2 regions of the Streptomyces sp. NPDC047525 genome follow, and region 1 is predicted to be linked to the other one. Evidence: riboswitches for the same ligand, from Rfam matches in the RefSeq annotation. Region 1 holds a riboswitch; the other holds the start of a gene.
What was found. Region 1 has a riboswitch for cobalamin ahead of ABZ833_RS04210 (MFS transporter). Riboswitches for the same ligand answer to the same signal wherever they lie in the genome.
Positions count from the first base shown of each region.

Region 2: it holds a riboswitch for cobalamin, as region 1 does, so the genes downstream of both, ABZ833_RS17440 (ABC transporter substrate-binding protein) here and ABZ833_RS04210 (MFS transporter) in region 1, are expected to answer to the same signal.

Region 1 covers NZ_JBEYTL010000001.1:882,168-888,659, forward strand. The annotation lists gene ABZ833_RS04195 (hypothetical protein) at 1-214, opposite strand, end outside; gene ABZ833_RS04200 (hypothetical protein) at 343-1,161, opposite strand; gene ABZ833_RS04205 (condensation domain-containing protein) at 1,206-2,921, opposite strand; gene ABZ833_RS04210 (MFS transporter) at 2,931-4,175, opposite strand; cobalamin riboswitch at 4,654-4,788, opposite strand; gene ABZ833_RS04215 (amino acid adenylation domain-containing protein) at 5,474-6,492, shown strand, end outside.
Region 2 covers NZ_JBEYTL010000005.1:432,584-439,075, forward strand. The annotation lists gene ABZ833_RS17420 (MoaD/ThiS family protein) at 1-210, opposite strand, end outside; gene ABZ833_RS17425 (putative leader peptide) at 349-450, opposite strand; gene ABZ833_RS17430 (ABC transporter ATP-binding protein) at 520-1,323, opposite strand; gene ABZ833_RS17435 (iron ABC transporter permease) at 1,320-2,315, opposite strand; gene ABZ833_RS17440 (ABC transporter substrate-binding protein) at 2,432-3,415, opposite strand; cobalamin riboswitch at 3,458-3,605, opposite strand; gene ABZ833_RS17445 (M67 family metallopeptidase) at 3,578-4,000, opposite strand; gene ABZ833_RS17450 (amino acid permease) at 4,084-5,556, opposite strand; gene ABZ833_RS17455 (DUF2017 domain-containing protein) at 5,909-6,492, opposite strand, start outside.

The DNA of each region.
Region 1 (6,492 bases):
TGGTTCGTTCGAAGTTCCGAAAGTGCATGTCGACCCAGCTATCCACGACGGTGTGTTCGTCCCGCTGGAGGAAGCCGGCCGCGACGAGCACCGGGATACTTTTCGAGAACCCCAGATCCATGGCGGCGTTGAAGGAGTCCGCGAGCAGCACTCGGTCGAAGTGACGTGACGCCTCCGCGTGCGCATCCGTGCCGACGGGGCCGAGTGTGGCCACGGCCGCGGTCCTGGTTTCGGTGTCCCGCAGTGTTCTCCTGAGTGAACTCGACATGTTTCTTGCCCCCGTGTGTTCTGCTGGTTCACTGCTGTTGGACTGTGCGGCGCAATTGCCGTGAGCGTGCGGTCTCACGTCAGCGGCTGTTGCAACAGGCGCAGCGCCAGGGATTGTGTTTCGTCGGCGCGCGCCAGTTCTCGTCGGCTGGTTTCCACCGTGTGACGCGGCAAGCAGGCGACGCCCCGCCAGCCGTCAGGCAGGACGTGCCCGTCCGAAACGATGTGCGCTGCGTTCCACGGGCCGTTGAATGACTCGGGAGCGTGGCCGTGAGCGGCCACAAGATGGGAGAACCAATCCATGTACGTCCTCACCATGCTGCGGGCTACCTGGTCCGTCACCTGGTCTTGCCCTTCGTCCACGCTCGGGTCAGAGTCTGCAGCGAGTGCGGCCCGTATGGCGTCGAAGAGGTGGCTGTTAATCCGCTCCAGCAGCGTTGCAGGCGAGACCTTGAGGGTTTCGCCACACCACCAGTCGGGGAGCGTATCTGCGCTGTTGAAAGACCGGAGAATGGACTGGAGCTCGTCGGCGACTGTTTTGGCAGTGGACCGCTCAGCATCGAACAAGAGGAGATGTTCGGCCGAAGCCAACGTAGCGACGTACGGGGCGAGAGCGGCCGACATGCAGTAGGCCAGGACTGCATGCACTCCACCTGATATGTCTCCCGCCGCCTTCAACGCCCCCTGCGCATACTTTTCGGCGCTGAGCTCCTGAGGCAGGGGGCGCACCAGCAGGTACCGCACATCGAATCCCGCGTCCTCTAGGCGCAGTTCGGACAGCATTGCTTCCGGGCGCTGGCCGGGGTAGTCGAGGACCAGCACAACAGGTCTCGGAGCCAAAGAGCCTGGTGCCGTAGCGTTGTCGAGCCGTGTTGTGCTGGAGCGTTGCGCCATGAACTGTTCCTGGTGGTGTGTGGGGACCTGGACGGCTGCTGCCGTTAGCGGCTGGCAAGGACATGGTTCGACCGCAGCAGGCCGGCCACGTTGGGGTCGGAGGGGTTCTGCGCGACCAAGGCGACCATCCGAACGAACGTCGCCATGAAGTTCTCCGCGCGCTCTGCGGGCCACACCTCGCGTTCATACTGGAAAAGGACAGTGGCACCCGCGTCCTGATACTCAGGCTGATGAATGTCCACGCGTACCGTCAGTCCCGCCCTGAGCGCCAACTGCACCTCGGCCACCGCTGGTTCGACCGTCACGCCCTGCAGAGGAAAGGGCGCGCCGTCGTCTGTTTCGAGGGCCAGATAGAGCCACGGTCGCCAGCGCTGCACGATGTCTCGGTTGAACTGGAGGTGCTTGAGGAGCAGCGGCAGCGGGACGGCATGGGTGAGTCCCGAGGCGACCGACTGCTTCGCCGAACTGAGCGCGTCGCCGAGACTCAGTTGGGTGTTGATGCGGAAGCGGTTGATGACAGAGCTCGCGAACCAGTCGACCTCATCCTCCCAGCCCGCTGGTCTGCCTGAAGTCGGACTGACCATGCCGGGGACGGTCTGGCCAGTGTCGTCCAGTACAGCCAGCCCGAGGGCTGTCACGAAGCCAGAGAACAAGGTCGCGGACTGCGAGGCACACGTCTCGCGCAACCTTTGCACCGTGGCGGCCGGCAGCGAGCTGCGGAGTTGGGCCGCGGTCGTGGGCCACACATCCGGGTCACGCATGCCGGTAAGCCGGACCTCGGGCAGTGCTTCCAGAGGGTCAAGACGCGTCCGCCAGTGGGCAAGTCGCTGCTCCAGCGCCGCGAGTTGCTGGCTTTTCTCCTCCTCGGCCCAGCACCGGAGAGGAAGCTGCGGCAGAGCAGCCCCCGGGGGCAACTTCTGCGTGCGGGCGTTATAGAGAGCGGCCAGGTCGCTGAGGAGGATGGCGAAGGAGTGCCCGTCGCACACGAGGTGCTCTGCAGTGATCACGATGGTGGACTCGTTCTTGCCCGTGAGGAGCACGAGAACGCGGAGCTTGACCTCGGTGGGAAGATCGAAAAGGGCCTTCTGCTCGGAGTCCACCTCGTCGCCAACAGTCTCGCAGGAGGGTATGCGCCGCGCCTGGAAGAGCCGCGAGGTATCCAAACGATGGCCGTCGAGACGCTGGGCCTGGTGCCGACCGTGCTGGAGGTCGAGGTCGAACCCCGTACGCAGCGCCCCATGACGTTGGACGAGTTCCTGGCACGCGGCTTCGAGACCTACCAGGTCCAAAGGCCCCTGGATGTCGAACGACCTCGAAACGTGGTGGGGAATCCGCTCCCCCACGGAGTCCGCGTCGCGCTGGAGTCGGCGGAGTTGTCCATAGGACAGTGGAACGGCCCAGGGCCCCGCGCCGGGCTCTGCGACATCAGGCTCGACGACAAGATGTGCTGCACCAGGAGTGGCATGTGTTGAAGGCGCTGCGCTGGTGTCGGACCCTATGCCTGCCTCGATCTGCGTAGCCAGCTCGGAGAAGTCCGCAGCGTCAAAGATGTCCTGGAGCTCGATGCGATGGGCGCCCGGGACCACTTTCAGCAGGCGCAGCACCAGGCGGCCAGCACGGAGAGAGTCGCCTCCCAGAGCGAAGAAGTTATCCGATGCTGATACCGGTGACTGTCCGAGGACAGCTGCGGCTTCGGTGCAGACAGCGTCCAGGACGCTTCTCCCGTCGGGCGGGCCAGGAGCGGGCTGATGCGTGTTCATGACGTGTCCTTAGGGTTGTTCCGGCCAGTCGGCGCGGCGCAGCTTCCTGAAACTGGTCGCCATGCACAGAGGGATCACGAGAAGCAGGCACAGCATCCCGATGGCTGCGCTGTGCGTGAGGTGACCCAGCAGCAGACCCGCTGCGGAGCTTCCCAGTGGGGCTCCGACGGCGAGAACTGTGAAGCTTCCGGAGATGACCCGCCCTCGGACGGCGTCGTCCACCTGCTGGAAGACGATCACGTCAATCAGTACGTACAGGGCGGGTTTGCCGAGCGAGATCACCAGGAGCAGCAGGAATACACGCACGGGAGATGAAGGAAGAAGGAGAGCGGCGGTCACCAGCAGGGAGATCCACACCACTCCAAGAAGGAGCATTCCGGGACGGAATTTACGGTGCAGCCGGGTCACCAGGGCCGCACCAGCCAGATAACCGATCGCCTCCCCGGAGAGAGCCAGACCGATCGTACGAGCATCCACCCCCTCCTGCTGGAAGTGGTTGATGAGTATCAGGTTGAGGGCGGCGAAGATGAAGTTTTCGAGCGTCATCAGCCCCGTGACGGAACGCAGAACGGGGTCACGCCACACGATCCGCGGTCCAACAGTGGCCCCCTGGAACAGGTTGGAGAGCCGGATGGGGCCCTCTTCCTGGCCCGTCGTGGGCAGGCGAGTGAGGAAGGCGGAGCCCAACGAAGCTACATAGCAGGCGAGAACAACGACGAAGGGCTGAGCTGCTCCTGCCGTGAACAGCAGACCCGTGAGAGGCGGCCCGGTAAGCATGGCGAGATTCACACGGACTTCGTCCTGGCTCAGCGCTTGGCGCAATTGCTCAGGAGGCACGATGGAGCGCAACGCCAGACGTCGCACAGGCATGCCGATTGCGCCGGACACTCCGAGTACTGCGGCTCCCGTGAACAGGACGCCGATACTGGCGCCACCGCTCACAACGGAGACGAGGACCGCCGCGGTCGCCAGCATCCTCAGCGTCTCGGATGTGAGGAGGAGGTTGCGCCTGCTGAACCGGTCTGCCAGTGCGCCGGCCGGTATTCCGAGCAGCACTGCCGTCGCGGACTGTGTCGCAGCGAGCAGCCCGGCCTGCAGTGGCGAGTCGGTCAGCTCCAACGCGAGAAGGGGATACACCAGGAGCGACATCGACGTGCCGATGGCACCAACGGTGGCGCCCAGCCAGTAACTCTGGAATCGCCAGTTGCGGCGCAGAGGGACAACACGGGGCTTTGGTGCGGCGACGTCCGTCATAGGTGATGTCCTGGCGTCAATGGCCGGTGAATGTGCACGGCAAGGGCCCTCTCAGGGCGTGGAGTTGAGGATGATGGAGCCAGACTTGCCCGGTGAGAGGGCAGGATTGATGGCTCAAGCGCCGTACCTCCCGCTCCTGCGGTGGCAGGTATGGGTGCACGGCGATTCGCGACCGGGAGCCCGGGGCGGCGGGCACGGCTAGTCGGCGGAATCTCGCGTCAGGAAGAAAAATCCATGACGTAGTGGATCACTGGGGCTTGTCGGCAGATACCAACGTCAACTGGCGTCAAGTGACCCAGCTGCATGACCTGCTCCATGAAAGCGTTGCGCCTCGGCCGTACACGGGCGAGCACGCGGGATGGATCGTGCGAACGGCACGAGCGCCCCGTCACCGGATGGCCTGAAGCCTACGAGCCGGTGGCATCTGAACCTTGGCATTATGGATTCCTCCTTCGGGGGATGTCCACGTCCCCTAAGCGGTTGGAAGAGGGCGGCAGGTCAGTTCCTGACTGTCAGGACGTACCTGAGTCACAGTGGCGGGACCGCGCCGGAATTGCACCGGCTTCCTGGTTCCTGCCGCCCTTTATGGCGAAGCTACAAGGCTGCCCGGCATCCGCGTTGCCCGGCTGGGCGAGCTATCGGCGGAGCAGGCTGGTTAGCTTTCTGAGTGATGCTCGAGCGAACCTCGCACGGCTCAGGCGGGCTTGATTCGCCGGCCCGGCTCTCCGAGGTGAGCCTCAGATTCGCTACAAGTTCAAGGTCTATGTCGTCGCTTCCCCCGAAACGATGGCCCATTGCGTGCCGAGCGGTCTTCCAGTTGCCAGCAGGCTATGTGCCATGCAGCTGGCACCTGGGGCACGTCCAGGCGCTGTCGGAAACGTTCCACACTCCCGACCGATTGTAAAGTGCGGGTAACCACGGGGAGTTCACTGTCACCGTGGGACGCCGAGCCCGGCAAGTGCATCTGACGACGACCATTTGATGATCTGCTAGGGTCCTGCGAGCCACTGTGATCCTGCCGCGCAGACCACCTCAGCGAGAGTTGCGCGGACCACATTCCGGCGTCGGGGGCGAGCCGACGACAGCGGACGGTGCGTTGTTCATCACACCGATCTGATTCTTAGCTGCACAGTGCACGTAAACGCTTTGCGTGATGTCCCCTCGCCTGCCGTTTCTGCAGGGCTTCGGCGTGCCTGTCATGAGGCCCATCACATGCGTGACTTCCAGATCAGGTGAGTGCACCCTCCTGCGCCTGCCCATCTCCTCACTTCGGTCCGCCCTCAAAGGAGTTCCTGTCCGTGTCATCTTTCGTTGAACGTGACGCCGTTGAAGTCGTCATAGCGGCCCAGTGGAACCGCATTCTTGGATCCACCCCCGACAGTCTCGACTCCGACTTCTTCGAGTCAGGGGGCAACTCACTGGCTGCAGCGCGAATGACCAACGCGCTGAACAAAGCTTTCCGATCCGAATTCCCCGTGCAGGTTGTCTTTGATGCCCGCACCTTCCGCGGCATCAGCGATTGGATCCGACGCGGTGTACCGAAGTCCGGAAAACGTCTGGTAACGCTGAACGACCGAGGTGATGGGATACCGCTCCTGCTGCTGCCCACCGGCGGTGGCGGAGTCATCGGCTTGCAACGGTTCGGCGGGGCACCCTTCAACCGCCCGGTGTTCGGTCTCCAGGTGCGCGGACTCGACCCTCGTGACGGTGAACCGTTCGACGACCTCGAGAAGCTGCTGACGGACTTCGTGCAGGTCATCGAAGCTTCAGATCTGCCAAACACCCTGCACCTCGCCGGCTACTGCACGGGCGGAACGTTCGCCTACGAACTGGCAAGGATGCTGCGGGCTCGGGGGCGGCGAGTGGTGTCCGTCTCCTTGTTCAACACCTCCCTCTACCGAAGGCCAGTCGTCCTCCAGGAGCTGATCTCTGAACGCTTGGCCAACATCGCCGGAAACATGGGGCTGGAAGTCAGTGCCGACCAACCCGGCGCCGCGGAAGTCTTCCACGCGATGCGCACCAAGGGCGTTGACATCGTCGAGGCCGACCTCGCCTCTTTCGAAGCCCGGCTGCGTGTCTACGGGTCGCTGTGGATGGCGGTCACTGGGTACCGCCCCGAGCCCCAGGACATTCCAGTCCGCTTCTTTTCCTCGGCGGACCGCCACGACCCCCGGGACATGAGCCTGCTGACCGGAGACGACCGCGACTGGCCCGATATCGGCCTGCACGACTTCCAGATGCATGATGTCGAGGTCAACCACACCAACATGTTGCGACACGAACCCACTTTGGTGGCCATCGAACAGGCTCTCGTGGA
Region 2 (6,492 bases), on a different contig from region 1:
GCCGTCCAGGAAGCGGACGTCCTCGTCGTTCAGGTACACGTTCACGAAGCGGCGCAGCTTGTCGCCGTCCACGATGCGCTCGGCGATGCCCGCGTGCCGCGAGTCGAGGTCGGTGAAGAGCTCGGCGAGGGTGTCCCCGCTGCCCTCGACGGCCTTGGCGCCGTCGGTGTAGGTGCGGAGGATGGTCGGGATGCGGACCTCGATGGCCATGGCTGGGGGCTCCTGTCGGGAGAAGTCACGTGGGTGGGCGCGCGGCGGCCCGGTCGTGCGGGTGCGTCAGTTCGAGTGCGTAGGCAGAGGCGTTACGCGCAGGTGGCGCCGCGGCTCACGGCCGTACGGCGGCGGCTGTCAGCGCGAACAGATCGCGCTGGAGAGCCTGCACAAATCGACGTGCAGACGCGCAACGAGCAGCATGCCCGGCATCTTGTCGCTCACGTCGTGGGGAACCATGCGGTCATCGTATCGATTCCCGGTCCGGGTTCTGGAATGTGATCTCACATGGTGGATGGAATGCGTCCATCACGTGGATGACGGGAGGCGTGGCCCCGCTGTGGGCAGGTAGGTGACCGTCGGGGCGCCCGTGGCCGGGTGCACCGCGACCTCCGCTGTGACTCCATACACATCGGCGAGGAGCTCGCTGGTCAGGACCTCCTTCGGCGGTCCCGACGCGACCAGGCGGCCGGCGTCGAGCACGTACAGACGGTCGCAGTAGTAGGCCGCCAGATTGAGGTCGTGCAGGGCCAGGAGATTCGTCGTGCCGAGGTCGCGGACCAGGGAGAGGATCTCCAGCTGGTAGCGGATGTCCAGGTGGTTGGTCGGTTCGTCGAGGACGAGGACCCCGGGCTGCTGCACCAGCGCCCTCGCCACGAGCGCGCGCTGGCGCTCGCCGCCGGAGAGCCCGGCGAAGGTGCGGTGGGCGAGGTCCGCCGCGCCGACCCGCTCGAGGGCCCCGTCGACCAGGACGGCGTCCCGCGCGGTGTCCGCCTCCCAGAAGCGCTTGTGCGGGGAGCGGCCCATGGCGACGATCTGCCGGACGGTGAGCTCGAAGCCGGTGTGCCCGTCCTGCGGGACGGTGGCGATGCGCCGTGCGCGGTCCTTGGCCGAGCGGGCCGCGAGGTCGTCGCCGTCCAGGAGCACGCGGCCGCCGGTGGGCGCGAGAGTGCCGTAGACGCAGCGCAGGAGGGTGGTCTTGCCGCTGCCGTTGGGGCCGACGAGGCCGACGGTCTCGCCTCGGTCGGCGTGCAGGGTGACGTCGTCGACGAGGGTCTTCTCACCTGTGCGGTAGGAGAGGGATTCGGTGCGCAGGAGGGCCGGGTCGCTCATGCGGTGGCCTCCGTACGGTTCCTTCGCAGCATCCACAGGAAGAACGGGCCGCCCGTCAGCGCCGTCAGGACGCCGACCGGGATGTCCTGCGGCGCAGCCACCGTGCGCGCGGCGAGGTCGGCGGTCACCAGGAACACCGCGCCCATCAGGGCCACCACTGGCAGGAGCGCCCGGTGCGCGGCGCCGACCAGCATCCGGGCCGCGTGCGGCACCATCAGGCCGACGAAGCCGATGGCTCCGCTGTACGCGACGAGTACGCCGGTCAGGAGCGAGGCGAGGACGAAGACGGCGGCGCGGAAGCGGGCCGTGTCCAGACCGAGGACGGTGGCGCCCTCCTCGCCGACCAGGAGCAGGTCGAGGGGGCGGGCCAGGACGACGAGCAGCGCCGTGCCCGCGATCAGGGCGGCGCCCGGCAGGGCGAGCATGTCCCAGCGGGCGCTGCCGAGGCCGCCGAGCGTCCAGTACAGGACTTCCTTCAGGTGGTCCGCGCTGTCGGCCATGATCAGGATCAGGCTGGTCAGGGCGGAGAGGATGTACGAGACGGCCACTCCGGCCAGGATCAGGCGGCCGGTGGCGAACCCTCCCCCGCCGGACCTGGCCAGGGTGTAGACGACGAGCAGGGAGAGCAGCGCGCCGACGAAGGCCGCGGCCGGGATGGTGACGGTGACGGACACGCCCGCGCCGATGCCGAAGGCGCTGCCGAGGACGATGACGGCGACGGCTCCCGCGGACGCTCCGGAGGAGACGCCGAGGAGGAACGGGTCGGCCAGCGGGTTCCTCACCAGGGCCTGGAGGACGGTGCCGATGACGGCGAGCCCCGCGCCTACGGCTGCGCCGAGCAGGACCCGGGGCAGGCGGACGTCAAGGACGATCGTGCGGAACGGGGAAGGCTGTGCCCCTCCCGTCAGGATCTCCAGGACGTCAGCCGTGGGGATGCGGACCGACCCCAGGGCCAGGCCCGCAACGACCGCCGCCGCGAGGGCCACCAGCAGCCCGGCGACGACGGTGCCGTAACGGAGTCTTCCCCTGCCCCTCGACCGGTGGCCGTCGATCACCGGCTCCGCCGAGTTCGTCCTCAAACGCCGGACGGGCTGAACCCCCTGCCCCTTCACAGCTGGTCCGCCAGCTTGCTCACCGCCGCCGGTGCCCGCACCCCCACCACCGCGTCCGACAGCGGAAGCACCGCGAAGCGCTTGTGCTTGATGGCGGGGACGTCCGCGAGGACCGGGTCGTCGAGGAGGCGCTTCTTCTTCTGGGCGACCGTCGTGCCGCCGTAGTCGAGGATCACGATCACCTCGGGCTTGCGGTCGACCACCGACTCCCAGGACGCGTCGCCGAAGGACTTGTCCAGGTCGGCGAAGACGTTGCGGCCGCCCGCCCGCTCGATGATGTCGTTGCCGATGCCACGGCCGCCCGCCGTGAACGCGGTCTTGTCGCCGCTGTCGTAGACGAAGACCGGGAGGGGCTTCCTGGACTTCAGCTTCTTCGCGGTGGCGGACAGTTCGCCCTTCGCCGCGGCCACCCACTTGTCCGCCCGCGGCCGCACACCGAACGTGCTGCCGACCTCGCGGACCTCCTTGTAGACGTCGTCCATCGAGACCGCCCGCTTCGCGCAGCCCTCGACGTTGAGGCGGCTCTCGATGCCGGACTTCGCCAGGGCCCCGCGGCTGCGGCCCTCGCCCGCCAGGAAGGCGCTCGCGTAGCCGCCGTAGACGTAGTCGGGGTTGGCGGCAAGGAGCTTCTCGTAGGAGGGGTACTCCTTGGCGAGGACGGGGGTGTCCGCGTACGCCTTCGCGTACTTCGGCAGGACCTTGTCGTCCAGGTACGCCGTCCCCGCGAGGTGGTCCTTCAGGCCGAGCTCCAGCATCACTTCCGTCGCGTGCTGGTTCATCGTCACGGCGCGCTTCGGGGGTGCTTCGTACGTCGTCTTCACGCCGCAGTTCGTGACCGTGTACGGGAAGCCCTGTGTCTTGGACCCCGGCTTCGCCTCCGAGCCGCCGGAGGAGGAAGAGGTGGACGAACACGCTGCCAGCGGGGCCAGCAGGGCCGCGGCGATGAGCACGCGTATGTGTGCGCGAATGGGGCGGGGCATGGCTGAGCGCCTCCTCCAGGGGATTCCGCGTCCCCTGCGTCGTGGGAGAAGAAGGCGGCAGGTCAGTTCCTGACTGCCCCACCCGCGGAGGGTGGGGTCACAGTGGCGGGACCGTGCCGGATTCGCACCGGCTTCCTGGGTCCTGCCGCCTCAAGGTGAAGCTCAGTATGCCTGGACGATCTCGACCTCTTCCTCGGTGACCTCGCCGTCGACGATCCGGAAGGAGCGGAACTGGAACTCGCCCGCGCCGTCGGTGTCGGCCGTGGAGACCAGGACGTAGTGGGCGCCCGGCTCGTTCGCGTACGTGATGTCCGTGCGCGAGGGGTACGCCTCGGTCGCCGTGTGCGAGTGGTAGACGATCACCGGCTCCTCGTCGCGGTCGTCCATCTCGCGGTAGAGCTTGAGGAGGTCGCCCGAGTCGAACTCGTAGAACGTGGGCGAGCGGGCCGCGTTCAGCATCGGGATGAAGCGCTCCGGGCGGCCGGTGCCCTCCGGGCCCGCGACCACACCGCAGGCCTCGTCGGGGTGGTCCTGGCGCGCGTGCGCGACGATCTGGTCGTGGAGGGCCTGGGTGAGGGTCAGCATGGCAGCCAGGATAAGCAGAAGGGCCGACCCGTACCGAAGAGTGGTACGGACCGGCCCACATGCTGGGATCAGGCGTTACGGCACTACTTCACCGCGTCCTGCGGCTCGGCCTCGCCGCCGCCCGACGGCTGCGCGTTGCCGCGCTTCTGCATGACCAGGTAGCCGACGCCGAGGATCAGGGCCCAGACAGGAGCCGCGTAGAGCGAGATCCGCGCGTCCTTGTCGACGCCCATCATCACGATGACCATCGCGATGAAGGCGAGGGCGAACCAGCTCGTGTACGGGGCTCCCGGCGCCCGGAAGGTGGACTGCGGCAGCTCGCCGCGGTCGGCCTTGCGGCGGTACTTGATCTGGCAGACCAGGATCATGATCCAGGCCCACATGCCGGAGATGGTCGCGAAGGAGACGACGTAGTTGAACGCCTCGCCCGGCCACTGGTAGTTGATCCACACGCCGACCAGCATCAGTGCTGCGGAGAAGGTGGTGCCGACCAGCGGCAGGCCGTTCCTCGTGAGCTTGGTGAAGAACTTTGGGCCCTGGCCGTTGAGCGCCAGGTCGCGCAGCATGCGGCCGGTGGAGTACATGCCGGAGTTGCAGGAGGAGAGCGCGGCCGTCAGGACGACGAAGTTGACGATCGCGGCGCCGACGCCGAGGCCCATCTTGTCGAAGGCGGCGACGAACGGCGAGACGCCCGGCACGAACTCCGTCCACGGCACGACCGAGAGGATCATGATGAGCGCGCCGACGTAGAAGACGGCGATGCGCCACGGCACGGTGTTGATGGCCTTGGGCAGGACGGTCTTCGGGTCCTTGGACTCGCCCGCGGTGACGCCGACGAGCTCGACGGCCAGGAAGGCGAACATCACGATCTGCAGCGTCATCAGCGTGGAGCCGATGCCGTTCGGGAAGAAGCCGCCCTGGTCCCACAGGTGGGTCACGGAAGCGGTGTCACCGGCGTCGGAGAAGCCGATGGTGAGGATGCCGAGGCAGATCAGGATCATGCCGATGATCGCGGTGACCTTGACCATCGAGAACCAGAACTCGAGCTCGCCGAAGAGCTTCACGGAGATCAGGTTGGCGCCGTACAGGATGACCGTGAAGATCAGCGCGTAGGCCCATTGTGGAATGGAGTCGTGCGTCCAGTACTGCATGTACTGGGCCGCCGCCGTGACTTCCGTGATGCCGGTGACGACCCAGAAGAGCCAGTACGTCCAGCCGGTCACGTACCCGAAGAACGGGCCGATGAATTCACGTGCGTACTCCGAGAAGGAGCCCGACACGGCGCGGTACATGAGCAGCTCGCCCAGGGCCCGCATGATGAAGAAGATGACGAGGCCGGCGATGGCGTACGCCAGGATGAGGCTCGGGCCGGCCTTGTGAATGGCCTTGCCCGCACCGAGGAACAGGCCGGTGCCGATGGCACCGCCGATCGCGATCATCTGGATCTGCCGGGCACCGAGCCCGCGCTGATAACCCTCGCCTGACGAACCGGACGAACCGCCCGCTCCGTCGGCCTCATTGCCGTCGTGGTGCTCTTCGACCTGCACTGAGGTCATGGTGACGCCTTTCTCCACGCTAGATCCGTGCCCGCAGTCTGCGTAATGGCCACGGATCAGGTCCTGATCCCCCCGGATATGGATGGAGTGCTACCGGCGGTCTGCCGGCCCGAGCGCCACCGGTGACATGGGTGGCGTCACCGAGTGGTCGTGAAGATTTATCACGGCCGCAACAGTGATCGGCCGAGCCGCGTGTGGCCCATGCCACGAGAAGAACCGGACAAAATTCCCTCGCCGCATCAAAGACGGGCAGCCGAGTAACACGATCGTTATCCGGATTTGAGCGTCCGATGAGCGAACGGAAGGTAACCGCTGCTACATACAACGACTTTGCGCGGCCCGGGTGTGACTTCTAACCGATGAGCGTGCCGACCAGCGTCTCCTGCAGACCGCCCAGCCAGAGGTAGGCCATCACCATCGGCTTGCGGGGGTCCGAGTCCGGCAGCTGGAAGAGCACGTCCGTGTCGTCCTCGTCGGTCACCTCGAGGCGCGCGCCGATCGCCAGGCGCAGGTCGTTGAGCGCGCCGAGCCAGTGCCGCGACTCGTCGGCCGACAGCTTCAGCACGGCGCCGCCCTCGCCCTTCGACGTCAGGGCGTCGAGGCAGCGGATCACCACCAGGGCGTCGTCACGTTTCTTGGCCCGCAGGTCGTTCTCGGTGAAGCGCCTGAACTCCGATGAGTACGCGCGCAGTTCGTCCTCGTCGGCCTTCTCGCTGCCGGGGCCGCCGTACGCGTCAGGAAGCAGCCGCTTGAGAACCGGGTCGGTGGGCGGCTCGCTCGGCCCCTCCGCGAACAGCTCCGCGAGGGGGTCGTCGGATGCGTCCTCGGCCGGGCCCGGCCCGATCAGCTCCAGGAGCTGCACGGCGAGGGAGCGGATGATCGAGATCTCGACCTCGTCGAGCGCGACGGCGGCGCCGCCCCCGGGAATGGCTTCGA